3 regions of the Comamonas sp. lk genome follow, and region 2 is predicted to be linked to each of the others. Evidence: riboswitches for the same ligand, from Rfam matches in the RefSeq annotation. Region 2 holds a riboswitch; each other region holds the start of a gene.

Region 1 (4,896 bases), on a different contig from region 2:
ATGCGCTGCTCGCTATGGCTTTTGATGTTGCGTTCAGAACGTGAATTCGGCCGTCAGATCAAGACGGCGTCCCTCGCCCGGATAGGCCTGGGAGGCCCTGGCGTTCGACACTGCCGAGTAGGTATAGAGCTTGTCGCCCAGATTGCGCACCGTCAGGCGGTAGGTGCTGCCGGGCTGGGGGCGCCAGCTCAAAGCCGCATCCCAGACGGTGTAACCGCCGCTGACGGCCGTATTGGCGTTGTCGGCAAAACGGCTGCCCACGGCGCGCGCGCCCAGCGAGGCCTGCCAGCGGCCGATGCTGCTGTGGGTGGTGTAGTGGGCCCACAGATTGGCGGTGTTGCGCGCTACATTGCTGGGGCGATTGCCGGAGCGGTCGGCACCGCCGGCTTCGATCAGCTGGTCGTATTTGGCATCGACAAAGGCGTAATTGCCTTCCAGGCGCCAGTTGGGCGACAGGCGCAGCACGCTGCTCAGCTCCAGGCCTTGCGAATGCTGCTTGCCGCCTTGCACCGACAGCAGGCTGTTGTTCGGGTCGCGGGTGATGATGTCTTTCTTCTCGATGCGGTAGGCCGCTGCCGTCCACTCGCCCAGACCCTGGCCGAACTGCTGCTTCAGCCCCACTTCGATCTGGCGTGCCGTGGTCAGCTTGTAATCGCGATTGGCGAGATTCAGCGTCAGCACATTGGTGACCGGGTCATGGCCCTGGGAGACCTGGCCGTACAGGCTGGTCTGCGCATTGAGCTTGTGCGTCAGGCCCAGGCGCCAGGCGGTGCCGCCCAGGTTCTTGCCAAACGAGCCGGTTCCTATCAGGTCGCTCCTGTTGAAGTCCGTCAGATCGCGGCGTATGCCGGCCAGCAGCAGCCAGCGCTCGCTGAGCGTCCAGGCGTCTTCGGCATAAAAGTCGTGCGTGGTGGCTGCCGTGGTAAAGCGCGGGATCATGGCGCTGCTGTTGTCCCAGCCGTGATAAACGGCATCTACGGGCATGGTGGTGGAGTAATCAAAGCCGGACGAGGCATAGCCAAATTTGGCTCGGCTCACTTCCCAGCCCACGACCAGCTGGTGGGCGCCGGCCTTGAGCTTGGACTCCAGGCGGTTGCCGGTCTGCTCCAGATCGTGTGTCAGCTCGATATAGTCGCTGCGGGTAATGGTCTGGGCCACCGGGTTGTAGCGGTAGGCCTCGATGTTGCGCCAGTAGCGGTCGGCCTTGAAGTGATAGAGCTCGTTGCTCACACTCCACTGCTCGTTGATCTGGTACTGCGCCCGGGCGCGCACGCGCTTGTCCTTGATGCGGATGTCGCTGTCGTCGGCGTTGAAGTTGCGGCCCAGCAGCTCGGGCACGATGGAGCCGTTGATAGTGGGCGTGCCGAAGTAGCGGGCAGGCTTTTCGTCACTGACATCGGCCAGCAGCTCCACGCGTAGCGCTGCCGTGGGTTGCCAGCGCAGGGTGCTCATCAGCTTGCCGCCGCTGGCGCGGCTCATATCGTGCTCGCCGTTGGTGTAGTGACCGTAGGCATCCACCCGGTAGCTCAGGGTCTCGCTGATTGCGCCACCCATGCCCAGTCCCAGCTTGGCCGAACCGTGCGAGCCGGCGCCGACCAGCACCTCACGCACGGTCTCGCGCGTGGGCTGCTTGCGCACCACATTGGCCGTGGCCCCCACGGTACCTGAGCCATAGACGATGGAGGCCGGGCCACGCAGCACTTCCACGCGCTCATAGCCCCAGCTGTTGGCGGGGTAGGGCGTGGTGGTGGAGGCAACGCCCAGGCGCACGCCGTCTTCCGCGATACCCACGGAGTTGGTGCCGGTGAAGCCGCGCGTGCTGAAGGACAGGCTGTTGTAGCTGGTGGCCGACAGCGGCGTCATGCCCACGGTGCGGCCGATGATGTCAGCCATGCGCGAGTCGCCGCGCTCCTGCCAGGTTTCGCTGTTCACCTGGTCCAGGCTGGCGGGAAGGTCGAGCGTGGTGATGCCGGTGCGGCTGCCGGAGGTGGACGGCAGGGACAGGCCCAGTCCGCCTTCGGGCGATGCCGTGACATGGACGGCGGGTAGGGTGATGGCGGCTTCGGACGCGGGCGTGCTGGCATCGCTGGCCAGGGCCGGTGTGGCGGACAGCGCGCTCAGGCAGGTCAGGAATGCCGCAGCAGCGATGGGATGGAGAAAAGGGGCTCTGGCTGCAAAGTCAGGGTGGTTCATGGAGGTCAACAAAGTGCTGACCATCTGCCTGCAGGTGACATGCCCAGGCCTTGCTGCAGCGCTTTTTGACCGCCGGGCAGGCAAGCAGCCACTTCTGCTCCCCGCAGACGGTCGTTGCAAATACCGCACGCCGGGGGCTTCCCCAGGGGTACGGTGCTCAACAGGCCGGTATCCGGGCTCGCAGATGGCGTGATGCCTGCCATTTCACCTTCCCAATGTCGCCGCGCACCTCGCTGGGAGGCCACGTAGGACATCAGTGGTTTGCCCCTGGGGGCGTGGAAATGGTTTATCTGCTGACCGTTGCGGGGGCAGCCAGGGATTTGCACCCTGTTCCCGTTGAACCCTTGGCCTAAGAACGTGTTTACGATCTCCTCGGCGCCGCGCCAGTACCTTTGCGGGATGGGATGCTAGGCGCGATACCACAGCAATAGCCGTGCTATTGCGAGGATTCGCAACACCGCAGAGCGCCCGCAAAGGCACTGGCCCAAAGGGTTGGGGCGAAATCGGGCGATTTCTTCGCGCTGCGGCTGGCTTGCACCCCGGTGCAAGCGGCACCACATCGCTTCGAACTCATCCCGATTGCGCCTCAACGCGGCTGCGTAGAGATCGTAAACACGTTCTAAGCCTGGGCACCTGTTGTCGCGATGAAGGGGCTGGCAGCGGCCATGCATGGCCAGCCGGTCAACCCGCTTCAAAACGGGCGCAGTATAACGTGTTGGCCTGTGGCGAGACGCGGCTGCGCTCGCCGCCATTCAATCGGCAGGTTCGTCGCCCAGCGCGGCGTCTGCAGCCTTGCCCACGCCTTTGCCCACGATCTTGACCGTGCCAATCGCTGCATCGGCGGCCAGACCCACGGCACCTGCGGTGATGCTGACGGCCGTGCCCGCCACGGCCACCACGGCGCAGCCGGACAGGGACAGCAGGCATAAAAAAGCCCCTGCAAGCCATGGCCTGCAGGAGCTCGACAAAGCATGCCCCAGCGAGGAGACACCGAGCCAGAGCCTAAGGCGGCCCCGCCGCCTCGCGGCGAAGGTGTCGTCCCCCTTGGGGGAAGGCGCAAAGCGCCTCAGGGGGGATGGCATCAGTGAATCCGCATGCCGGGGGCGGCGCCGGGGAAGGGTTCCAGCACATAGATGCCGGGGTTTGCCTTTTCGTCGGCATGGCTGGCGGCCAGCACCATGCCTTCGGAGAGGCCGAACTTCATCTTGCGCGGGGCCAGATTGGCCACCATTACCGTCAGCTTGCCTTGCAGCTGCTCGGGGCTGTACATGCTGCTGATGCCGCTGAACACATTGCGGGTCTTGGGCTGGCCGTTCTCGTCCTTTTCGCCCACATCCAGCGTCAGCTGCAGCAGCTTGGTCGAGCCTTCCACGCTCTTGCATTCGAGAATCTTGGCAATGCGCAGATCGACCTTGGCAAAGTCGTCGATGCTGATGGTTTCGGCCAGCGGCTCGCCGCCCGGGGCGTTGGGGTCGATCACGGGCTCGGCCTTCTTGGCCGCTTTTTTCTCGGCCTTGGCAGGAGCGGCAGCAGCAGGAGCGGCCTGACCGGTGGGAGCTTCAAACAGTGCTTCCAGCTGCTTGGGATCGACGCGCTGCATCAAATGCTTGTACTCGCCGATCTGGTGGCCTTCGCCCAGGGGCTTGGCCACATCGCCAAAGCTTTCGGGCGGCACGATCAGGAAGTTGGACACTTCGGCGGCCACGCTGGGCAAAATGGGCTGCAGGTAAATGGTCAGAATGCGGAAGGCTTCGATGCAGGTCGTGCACACATCGTGCAGGCGCGCTTCCATGCCTTCCTTCTTGGCCAGCTCCCAGGGCTTGTTGGCATCCACATAGCTGTTGACGCGATCGCACAGCAACATGATCTCGCGCGCGGCGCGGGCCGTGTCGCGGGCCTCGTAGGCGGCAACGATGGCAGCTTGTTGTTCGCGCAGCGCCGCCAGCAGGGTCTGGCCGTCTTCGCTGACCTGGGCCAGCTTGCCGCCAAAACGCTTGGTGAGGAAACCGGCGGCGCGCGAAGCGATGTTGACGTACTTGCCGATCAGATCGGAGTTGACGCGCAGCATGAAGTCTTCGGGGTTGAAGTCGATATCTTCGTTCTTGCCGTTGAGCTTGGCGCCCAGGTAGTAGCGCAGCCACTCGGGGTTCATTTGCAGCGACAGATACTTGAGCGGATCCAGGCCCGTGCCGCGGCTCTTGCTCATCTTCTCGCCGTTGTTGACGGTCATGAAACCGTGCACGCAGATCTTGGTTGGCGTCTTGCGGCCGCTGAACTTGAGCATGGCCGGCCAGAACAGCGTGTGGAAAGTGATGATGTCTTTGCCGATGAAGTGGTACTGCTCCAGATCGGGGTCGGCCATATAGGCGTCAAAGTTCTCGCCACGGCGGGTCAGCAATTCCTTGAGCGATGCCAGATAGCCCACGGGCGCATCCAGCCAGACATAGAAGTACTTGCCCGGAGCGTCGGGAATCTCGATACCGAAGTAAGGCGCATCGCGCGAGATGTCCCAGTCGCCCAGGCCTTCGCTGGTCGTGCCATCGGGGTTGGTGCGCACGCCAAACCATTCCTTGATCTTGGCGGCCACTTCGGGCTGCACATGCTTGCCGTCCTGCGTCCACTCGGTCAGGAACTCCACGCAGCGCGGGTCCGAGAGCTTGAAGAAGAAATGCTCCGAGCTCTTGAGCACGGGCTTGGCTCCCG
Region 2 (4,896 bases):
GTCTGCCCTCACCGCTTAGAAGCGCATATGCGCAGTGATCTCGAAACTGCGGCGATTGCCCAGCAACCATTGCGTGCTGCCGTAAGCAGACGCGGCATAGGTCTTGTTGGTCAGATTGCGACCCACCAGGCTCAAGCGGGTTTTGGGGTTGAACTGCCAGCTCAGCACGGCATCCGCCACCGTATAGCCGGGCAAAACCGAGGTGTTGGCATTGTCATTGAAGCGGCTGCCCACATGACGCAGGCCTAACGATGCGCGCCAGTCGCTCACGCTGTAGTGGGCCCAGAGATTGGCCGAATATTGAGGAATGTTCGCCGGACGATTGCCGGCACGGCTGATGCCAGAGCTTCCTTCGCGCAACTCGTCGAACTGCGCGTCCACATAGGCCAGATTGCCTTCAAAGCGCAAAGACTTTGTGGCATTGAGTGCTGCAGTGAACTCCACACCCTTTGATGACTGCTTTCCGCCTTGAATCGACTCGGAAGGGCGATTCGGGTCACGGGTGATGATGTCTTTCTTGGCGATATCAAACACCGCCACCGTCCACTCCCCACGGCCATTTCCCAGTTGCTGCTTGAGACCCAGCTCGATCTGCCGCCCCTTGGTCAGGCTGAAGCCCGAGTTGGATTTATTCAGGGACAGCAGACTGGTAACCGGATCATGGCCGGTGCTCATCTGCGCATAAACATTGGTGCTCTCATTGATGCGATAGCTTGCGCCCAGGCGCCAGGAAGTGCCGCCCAGAGATTTATCCAAGGTAGCGCTGCTGATCAGATCCTTGCGGTCAAAGTCATACATATCTCTGCGCAGACCAGCCATCAGCTGCCATTGCTCGCTGAGCTTCCAGACATCCTCCACGTAGAAAGCGTTCTGCCGAATCTTGGACTCGACCCGTGCCTTGTACACATCCGGGCTGTCCCAATAGCCATTGGAGGTATTCCAGGCAGAGACCACCGAATCGCCACTGTAAGGCGAGTTGTTGAGAGCGGTAAACCGGGCTTCGGAAATATCCCAACCTGCAGCGATCTGGTGACGGCCGGGTTTAAAGACTACCCCCAGGCGGTTGCCCGTCTGCTCCAGATCGTGACCGATTTCCAGATAGTCATAGCGTGCAATCGTGCCGGTTGCGCGATCGTAGTCATAGCCCTCGATATTCTTCCAATGCCGATCGGCCTTGAAGTGATAAAGCTCGTTGCGCAGCGTCACAGCCTCACTAGGCTGCCACTCCACTTTGGCCTTGAAGCGCTTGTCCTTGAGACGGATATCGCTATCGAGAAAATTGAAGTTCTTGTCGCGCAGCTCGGTGGCAAGACGGCCATCCACCACCGGCGTGCCGAAATAGCGTTCGGGTTTTTGATCGCTGATATCGGCCGTCAAGTCCACGCGCAAGTCTGCGCGAGGCTGCCAGCGCAGCGCACTCATGATTTTCTTGCTGTCGCTTCTGCCCAGATCACGCTCGCCATCGCTACGTTCACCGTACAGATCAACACGGTAACTCCATTCCTGGCCTATGGACCCTGTCGCGCCTATGCCGGCGCGCGCGCTGCCATTCGAGCCGGCGCCGACCATGGCTTCCACAGAGCGCTCACGACTTGGCTGCTTGCGCACAGCGTTCACTGTTGCGCCCATGGTGCCGCTGCCATACATCAACGACCCTGGGCCACGCAGCACATCAAAGCGCTCGTAACCCCAGCTGTCATGCGGATAGGTCGTCGTGCCGGCAGCAACACCCAGCATGATTCCATCCTCGGCCACGCCAACCGAATTGACGCCATTGAAACCACGACTGGCGAAGGACAGGCCGCCATTGCCAGGAGAGCTGGTGGCCGTCAGTCCCACGGTACGACTGACAGCATCCACCACGGCGGCATCGGCACGTTCGGTGATTTGCTCGGAAGAGACAGAATCCAGGCTGGCGGGCAAGTCCTTGACGGGAACGGCCAAATAGGAGCCGGAACGCGTCGTCTGATTGAGCTGCAGCTGGGGCAGTTCTCTATCGTCTTTGACAGTGACTTCCGGCAAAGTCGCGTCGGCCAAGGCCAGGCCGGGCATCCCGGCCAGCAGCTGCACTGCAGCGCAGCTGGCAGTCAACGCAAAACGGGTGGAGTAGGAATGAAGAGCACGCGCATTCGAGCGCATTGTGGTGTGAGGCATAGCTTCGGAAGCTCATACCGCCTGATGTGAAGGCCGCACACATAACAACCAGTCGCCGCAGGACGACAAGCGCAATAAGGCTGCCGTCCACACCCCGCAGACAGTTGTGAGAAAGATGCGCAAAGCGCACCGCCATCAGCTCCAGGCCGGTCTCCGGGCTCACAGAATTCTTTATGTTTCCAATAAAGCAGATCTGACCTTCCCAAGCAGCCCATTCAAACGAAGTTGAATCAGCAGCACTCAGTGGCTGAAGTCCGGAGAAATCCGGTCTTCTTCAGATTTTTTCTGTATACCGTTGCGGGGGCAGCCAAGGACTCAGGCTTTTCGGCCCTTACCTTGTTCCCGTTTCACTCGCATCTTCATGCAAGCACCTGAAGTTGGTTTGCTAATTGATTAGCGTTGCGGATTCTATCCGCGTCGAGCGAAAAATTCCCGATTGCACGCTCAACATTCATGTTTTTCAAGGTATGAAAACGCCACTCTACCGAGCTTACGCCGCGTCAGCAGCCAGTTTCATGAACCCATCATTTTTTGGCGATGCAAGCAGCCTCCATGCGAGAGCCCGGTCGAACCGAATCAGCTACGCCTGCGCAGCAAATAGATATCCATGATCCAGCCGTGCTGCTGACGAGCTTGCTGCCGCCTGGCACTGATGTCGGCCTTGATCTGCGCCAACCGCCCCTGCATCAGGATTTGCTGCGGCATGCCCAGATAGGCACCCCAGAAAATATCGACATCGGGCTCGACCACCTGCTCGTACGAGCATTGACCGTCCAGCATGACCACAAGCGTATCAACGCCTGCTGGCCAGGCTGCCTCGCGCAGTTGACGGCCGGTGGTCACCAAAAACGGCGCGCCGATATCGTTGAGCGCTATGCCATGCGCGCTGCACAGGACCTGCATTGATGTGATGCCAGGCACCACCTTCACCTGCGTCTTGGCCAAGCCCAGACGCGAAGCAATGCGCAAAGTGCTGTCATACAGAGCGGGATCGCCCCAGACCAGCAAGGCCACACGACCTCGCTCATGCCCAGACTCATGCCCATGGCCCGCAGGCAGATGGGTAGACAAACACGCTCTCCAGCGCTCAGCGATGGCGTCATGCCATTCATTGACCTGCTGTTCGTAGTCGTCCCCTTGCTGGCGGCGCACAGGCATATCGAAGTGCGCAATACGACTCGAGTCCACGCACAGATGTTGCAAAAGCGTCATCCGCACTTGCGCCAGTTCGGCCTTGTTATCCTCCTTGTGCGGCAGCAGGATCAGATCGGCCTGGCGTATCGCCTTCTCTGCCTCGCGCGTTATGTGGTCGGGGTTGCCGGTGCCGATTCCGATCAGAAACAGCTCCAGCATCAGATCCCCTCAGCGCCAGCAGGAAACCGGGGCTCATCGCCGCGAGGACGGTAACGCCGGTCATAGTCGTCGGCATAAAGACAGCTGAGCCCGAAGCCCTCCTGGCTCAAGGTACGCCCCACCAGAATCAAGGCACTGCGCTGCAAGGCATTGGTCTGCGCCGCTGCAGCAATCTCCCCCACACAGGTACGAACAATGACTTCATCCGGCCAGGAGGCTCGCCAGACAATGGCTGCCGGGCAATCGGCGCCGTAATGCTCCAACAACTCCTGCTGGACTTGCTCTGCCATATGCACCGAAAGATGAATGGCCAACACCGCCCCTGTGGCGGCAAAAGCGGCCAGCGCCTCACCGCTAGGCATGCTGGAGGCTCGCCCCGAGGTCCGGGTCAGTACAACGGACTGGCAGGAGCCCGGCAGCGTCAACTCCGCGCCAAGCGCTGCAGCCGCAGCGCTAAAGGACGGCACACCAGGCGTCACCGTATAAGGAATCTGATGCTCGCGCAGGCTACGCAGCTGCTCGCCCATGGCCGACCAGATGCTGAGGTCGCCAGAGTGCAAGCGGGCCACATCCAGACCCTGTTCATGGGCTTTCTGCATTTCCGCGACGATGTCCTGAAGCGACATGGGTGCCGTGTTGACCAGGCGCACGCCCTCGGGGCAATGCGCCAGCAACTCCGCAGGGACCAGCGAGCCCGCATACAGACACACAGGGCAAGAGGCCAAAAGATCGCGCCCACGCACCGTGATCAGATCTGCAGCGCCCGGGCCGGCGCCTATAAAGTGAACTGTCAAGAAAGAACTCCTGTTTTCATTGAATAAGAAGCCGGCATGCAGTGTGCAATCGCCAGCGTTGCATGCCGGTCGGCCGATACCATGCGCGGCATAAGCAGGCGGACGGCTTCATGCATATGCCTACGCTTAGGACTGTGATCTGCCGAAAGCTCTGTATGCTTTGCGGCGCTGCCTGCCAGTTGCTCGGCACCGTAGATGGCCAAGGCCTCGGACACGCTGCCGACGCCAAAACGCTGCTCAATGCGCAAAGAGACAGAGTCGGTATTGACTTGCCGAATATTGGCTTCCTCGCACACCCAAAAATCTGCATGTGATGTTGCCGACGCGGCCCAGCGCTTCAATTCAGGCCAGGCAGGGGTATGCAGCCTGGACGCCAACACGGCATGGGTCCAGTTGCTGTGTGTCAGCTCGGATGCCGCCAGCGCTTGACATGCCTGCTCCCAGCAATCGCTGAAAGAATGCTGCAGCGCACCGGCCCGAAATCCCCAGCCAGCGATCAGCGCCATCATGCGCTCCACACCCACTGAACCAGAGGTCTGGCGGTGTTCCACGATTGCATGCGCCCCAGGGGCTGGGCTTCGCTCCACTGCAGCTG
Region 3 (4,896 bases), 980 kb from region 2:
GACAGTCCAGGTTGGCCGGGTAGATAAAGGCAAAGGCGGCATCGCGCGCCACGGCAATCGTGCGGCCTTGCAACCAGGGTTGCAAAGCCGGCGCAGCAGCGTCAGCAGGTTCGGGAGCCGAAAACTCCACTGCCCAGTCTTGCCAGCTGCCGCTCACAGAATCGCCGGTTTCGTCCGCATGCCATGGTCGTTGACCCAGAGGAATTTGCGCCAGGGCATCGGCCGCCGCATCCAGGCGCTGCAGCGCATCCTGAAGCTCGTGCGCAGCCACCAGGCCCAGATGCCGCTCGGGCAACAGCGCCGCGCCTTTGACATGGCCTGTGGCGCCCAGGCTGATGGCAGCCAACGCGCCCTGCCACAGCTCGGGCTCGCGCAGGCCCTGGCGCAGCAAATCGGCATGGTGGCTGGTCGCCACGCGGTTGGCCATGAAACCCGCCCAGCGCAAGCCGCTTTGATAGTGTTGCAATCCATAGGCCAGCGCGCCGAACGTGCCGGCCATGGCTGACGCATCGACCACTGCCAGCATGGGCAGACCCAGCAGTCGCGCCAGATCTGCCGCGCTGGGGCTGCCGTCAAACAAGCCCATCACGCCTTCGATGAGGATGAGATCGGCCTCCTGCGCCGCAGCGTGCAGTCGTGCCCGCACATCGGCCTCACCCGTCATCCACAAATCCAGTGAGTGCACGGGCGCACCCGTGGCCAGTTCATGCCAGTACGGGTCCAGAAAATCCGGCCCGCATTTGAACACCCTGACCTTGCGGCCCTGGCGCGCATGCAAACGTGCCAGGGCCGCAGTCAGCGTGGTCTTGCCCTGGCCGGAGGCCGGGGCAGTGATCAGCAAGGCAGGACAGCGCACAGGCTGGCCTGCCGCATCAGACGAGGAGGTGGTGCTCAGCATATGAAAGCGATAAGGGCTGCAAGCCCGCTCAATTGGCCGTCCACTTCACGCCCACATAGCCGCTGCGGCCCTCTGTGGCGTAGGTGCGGGCCAGCTCATAGCGCTTGTCGGTCAAATTGTTGATGCGTGCCACCAGGCTCCAGTTGCGTGTCAGCTCTTTTTGAGCCGTCAGATGCCACAAGGTGTAGCCGCCAAGCTCGAACTTGTTGGCAGCATCGTCAAAGCGCTTGCCCGATGTCTGCATCTGCGCACCCAGTCTCCAGCCTGCCACCAGGGTGTCGGCCGAAAGACTGGCATGGCGCTTGGAGCGACGTGCCAGCTGCAAGTCCTTGTCCGTATCGCGCGGATTCTGGAAGTCCACCGAGCCCTGCAGATTCACCACACCCACGCGGGTGGTGGCGGCCAGGGTAATGCCTTCATAGCGGGCATTGGCCACGTTGGCATAGCAGCCGCCGAAGGGACCGTTATTGCCCGGGCATGCACCGGTATTGCTCACATAGTTGATGAGGTTCGAGAGATTGTTGCGATAGACCGTGGCCGAGAAACTATTGCTTCCCTTGCCCCATTTCAGGCCCAGCTCCACATTGCGCCCCTTCTCAGGCTGCAGCGAGGAATCCCCATACATGCTGAAGCGCTGGTACAGCGTGGGTGCGCGGAAAGCCGTGCCCGCCGATGCCGTGGCTCGCCAGTGGGGCATGAACTCATAGCCATAGGCGGCACTGCCCGTGGTGTTGCCGCCAAACTCGCTGTCGCGGTCATGGCGGGCATTGAGCTGCAGCGTGTGCTTGCCGGCACGCAGACCGTAGCCCAGAGCCAGGGCGTTTTGCGAACGCGTGCGGTCGATATTGCCGTTGACCAAGCTGTCCTCACGACGCTCCAACGCTGCAGTCAGGGTGGAGACGCCCAGCTTCCATTCGTTCTGGAACAGATAGTTATGCAAGCGCGTGTCGGTTTCATAGACCGAGGGCTTGGTGGCGTAGTAATCGCGCGACTGCGTGTATTGCAAACGGGTGCTGTAAACATCGCTCCACTTGGCTTGCCAGTTCAGACCCAGGGTTTGCATCTTGTTGATGCTGCGATCATCGGCAATAGGAGCACTCTTTGATATGGTCGCGTCATAACCGGAATTGACGTAACTTTCCAGCGCCGTGGCCTCCACGCGCTGGTTGGGCGAGATCTGGTAGCCAATGCGGGCATTGAAGGCATTGTTGCGGTAGCCGTCCGCATCGGGATTGAAGCCCGCCGATGTCTTGGCGTTAAAGCCGTTGCTGCTGGCATGAGATGCACCCAGGCTGTAATCCCAGCCATTGAGGCCGCCGCTGATGCCGGTCTGCGCCGTCACCGTGCCGCGGCTGCCCCAGCCCAGGCCGATATAGGGCTTGGGCTTGCCCTCGCCCCGCTTGGTGAAAATCTGCACCACGCCGCCAATCGCATCCGAACCATAGACGGCAGCCGCCGGGCCGCGCAGCACTTCAATGCGCTCAATGGAGTCGAGTGGAATGTTCTGCCAGGAAGCTCCGCCGGTCGATTGGGAATCGACGCGCACGCCGTCGATATAGACCGCCGTAAAACGGGTCTCGGCTCCGCGCAAATAAACGCTGGTGGAGGCACCAGGGCCGCCATTGCGCACCATCTCGATGCCGGGTAGACGCGACAGTACATCGGCCACGCCAGCCGCACCACTGGTTTCAATGGTCTCGCGGTCCACGATGGACATATCCGCCACCAGATCGGACAGCGGCTGCTCGATACGGTTGGCCGTCACCACCGTCTCGGCCATGGCAGCGGTATCGGCCAAGGCGATTTGCTGAGCCAGCACAGGTGCAGACAACATGCAGCTGATGGCCGCAGCCACCAGGGAAGGACGGTGAAAAATGGAAGCCGTGCTGGCGTGCACGTGCGAGGCCACGGATGCAGTCTTGCATCGGGGTTGGTGTTGCGAACTCATGGGAAGCGACAAAACAATAGATACCCGGCGCCAACCTCCCCGTTGGCAATTGGGAAAAAGACGTGCCCACAGCTGAAGGCAGACAATCCACATCGTTGGCCGGTATCCGGGCTAAGCGAAACGTCCTTTTGCGAGCCTTCCCAGCACGCGCAGCGCCAGTGGCAAAGATGAAAAGGAGATGCCATGCATCTATTCGCTGACCGTTGCGGGGGCAGCGCAGGCACGGATCGCACCGCTTTGCGGCTTCACCTCCCTGCTTCCCGTTGAACTGGGGTCGCAGAAAGCAACTCCGAGCACCAACAGCGGCGCATTCTAATTAGTTTTGGCCGCAAGACCTCCTTCAATCAGAGTACCCCGTTGACGATTATTTACTATATAAATGAGCTTGGCGCTTTATGTGCCTGAGTTGCACGCTACGATTTTGGTAGAGGAAAATCTCCAACCGAGAAAGCATGCGCGCGTGTTTCCGGGTGCACTTAGCTTGCATCCGCCTTTCATGCACAAAGTCTCTCGGATTTCTGCACTTATTTACGGACTGCAAGACCTACAATGTCCGAGTCTATGACCCCCCAGACTTCTCTTGACCTCATTGCCGAGCGGGTAGAACGTTTAATGGTGCGCCACGAAGAACTTCAGCGCACCAACACCCTGCTGACCGAGCAAGTTGCCGCCCTGACCCAAGAGCGCGACTCTCTGCGCCTGCGCCTGCAAGCTGCACGCGCACGTGTGGACGCGCTGATCGAACGCCTGCCCGCCAACCAGGGCGAGTGATTCCCCAGACATTGCCACCAGACGCCCGCCCATGAAGCAGATCGAAGTGCAAATTTTGCAGCAAAGCTACATGCTGACCTGCCCCGAAGGTCAGCAAGAGCGCGTGCTGGAAGCCGTGCGTCGCGTGGATGAGGCCATGACCGGCATCCGCGACAGCGGCAAGGTACGTTCTCGCGAGCGTGTCGCAGTACTGGCTGCGCTCAATATGGCTTTCGATGTGCTGGACCGTGATGCCCAACAGACGTCCCAGCAAGCACAAGTGAACAGTGCCCAGGCTGAAATGCAGGCTGTGGCTCAGACTGAACCACTCAATCAGGAACAGCTGGCCGAGCAACAGCGCCAACTGGAATTGGCCGAACAGCTGGTGCTCAAACTCGATAAAGCGTTGGAAGACGATGCAAGGCTTTTGTGAAAGCCCGCAATCCTTGCGACAAATGCATCGCGGCGTGGCAAACGCCGTATCAATCGAAGTAAAATAACTCCTGTCTGCAGACCTGCCGGACTTTATATTTCCTTGAACCAATGCTCAATGAGCTCGGGCTTGGTAAATTTCCTGATGAGCGTGATCGTCTCGCGTCAGATGAACCCAACGTCAGGCTGCCCTCGCCCCCCTGAACCCCCGGTTCAGGATGACGGTCCGGTGGAGTTTGCAGACACCTTATACCTGTGCCGCCTGCTATTTCAGGGTGCACTTTCTGGGGCAGCAACACGCTGCCTCTCCTGAACCAAAAAAGCCGTTGAAGCTTGAAGCATCAACGGCTTTTTCGTTTATGGGCAATGCCAGTGATCAGGCGATGCCGGATGGAATCTTTGCCTGTGCATCTGCCATGACCTGGCCCAAACGTACCGGGCCCGCCGGCTGCCATGCGGGGTTGAACTGCAGCCCCGCACTTTGCGGCCACAGCAAGACCACGGTGGAGCCCAGCAGAAAGCGCCCCATCTCCTCGCCTTGCGCCAAATGAATGGCTTGCTCGCCGGTGTAATCCCAGCTCTTGAGATGACCCGTACGTGGCGGGTTGACCACGCCATGCCAGACCGTGGCCATGCTGCCCACAATGGTCGCCCCCACCAGCACCAGCACCATGGGGCCGTGCGCGGTATCGAACACACAGACCACGCGCTCATTGCGCGCAAACAGTCCGGGCACGCCGCGCGCCGTAGCGGGGTTGACCGAGAACAGCTCGCCGGGTACGTAAATCATGCGCTTGAGCTGGCCGGCGCAAGGCATGTGGATGCGGTGGTAATCCTTGGGGCTGAGGTAGATCGTGGCAAAGCTGCC

The links. Region 2 has a riboswitch for cobalamin ahead of EAO39_RS11045 (TonB-dependent receptor). Riboswitches for the same ligand answer to the same signal wherever they lie in the genome.
Region 1: linked by a shared signal. The riboswitch ahead of EAO39_RS19225 (TonB-dependent receptor) and the one ahead of EAO39_RS11045 (TonB-dependent receptor) in region 2 are both predicted to bind cobalamin.
Region 3: linked by a shared signal. The riboswitch ahead of EAO39_RS15350 (TonB-dependent receptor) and the one ahead of EAO39_RS11045 (TonB-dependent receptor) in region 2 are both predicted to bind cobalamin.

Annotation. Positions count from the first base shown of each region.
Region 1 is NZ_UOOB01000002.1:99,015-103,910, reverse strand. Features, by position in the region: gene EAO39_RS19225 (TonB-dependent receptor) at 34-2,193, opposite strand; cobalamin riboswitch at 2,339-2,569, opposite strand; gene EAO39_RS19220 (hypothetical protein) at 2,946-3,161, opposite strand; gene metG (methionine--tRNA ligase) at 3,275-4,896, opposite strand, start outside.
Region 2 is NZ_UOOB01000001.1:2,389,301-2,394,196, reverse strand. Features, by position in the region: gene EAO39_RS11045 (TonB-dependent receptor) at 16-2,154, opposite strand; cobalamin riboswitch at 2,281-2,544, opposite strand; gene cobF (precorrin-6A synthase (deacetylating)) at 2,731-3,507, opposite strand; gene cobM (precorrin-4 C(11)-methyltransferase) at 3,507-4,301, opposite strand; gene EAO39_RS11030 (cobalamin biosynthesis protein) at 4,298-4,810, opposite strand; gene cbiT (precorrin-6Y C5,15-methyltransferase (decarboxylating) subunit CbiT) at 4,807-4,896, opposite strand, start outside.
Region 3 is NZ_UOOB01000001.1:3,372,654-3,377,549, forward strand. Features, by position in the region: gene EAO39_RS15345 (cobyrinate a,c-diamide synthase) at 1-898, opposite strand, end outside; gene EAO39_RS15350 (TonB-dependent receptor) at 927-2,732, opposite strand; cobalamin riboswitch at 2,926-3,162, opposite strand; gene EAO39_RS15355 (DUF904 domain-containing protein) at 3,408-3,617, shown strand; gene EAO39_RS15360 (cell division protein ZapA) at 3,649-4,029, shown strand; gene asd (archaetidylserine decarboxylase) at 4,405-4,896, opposite strand, start outside.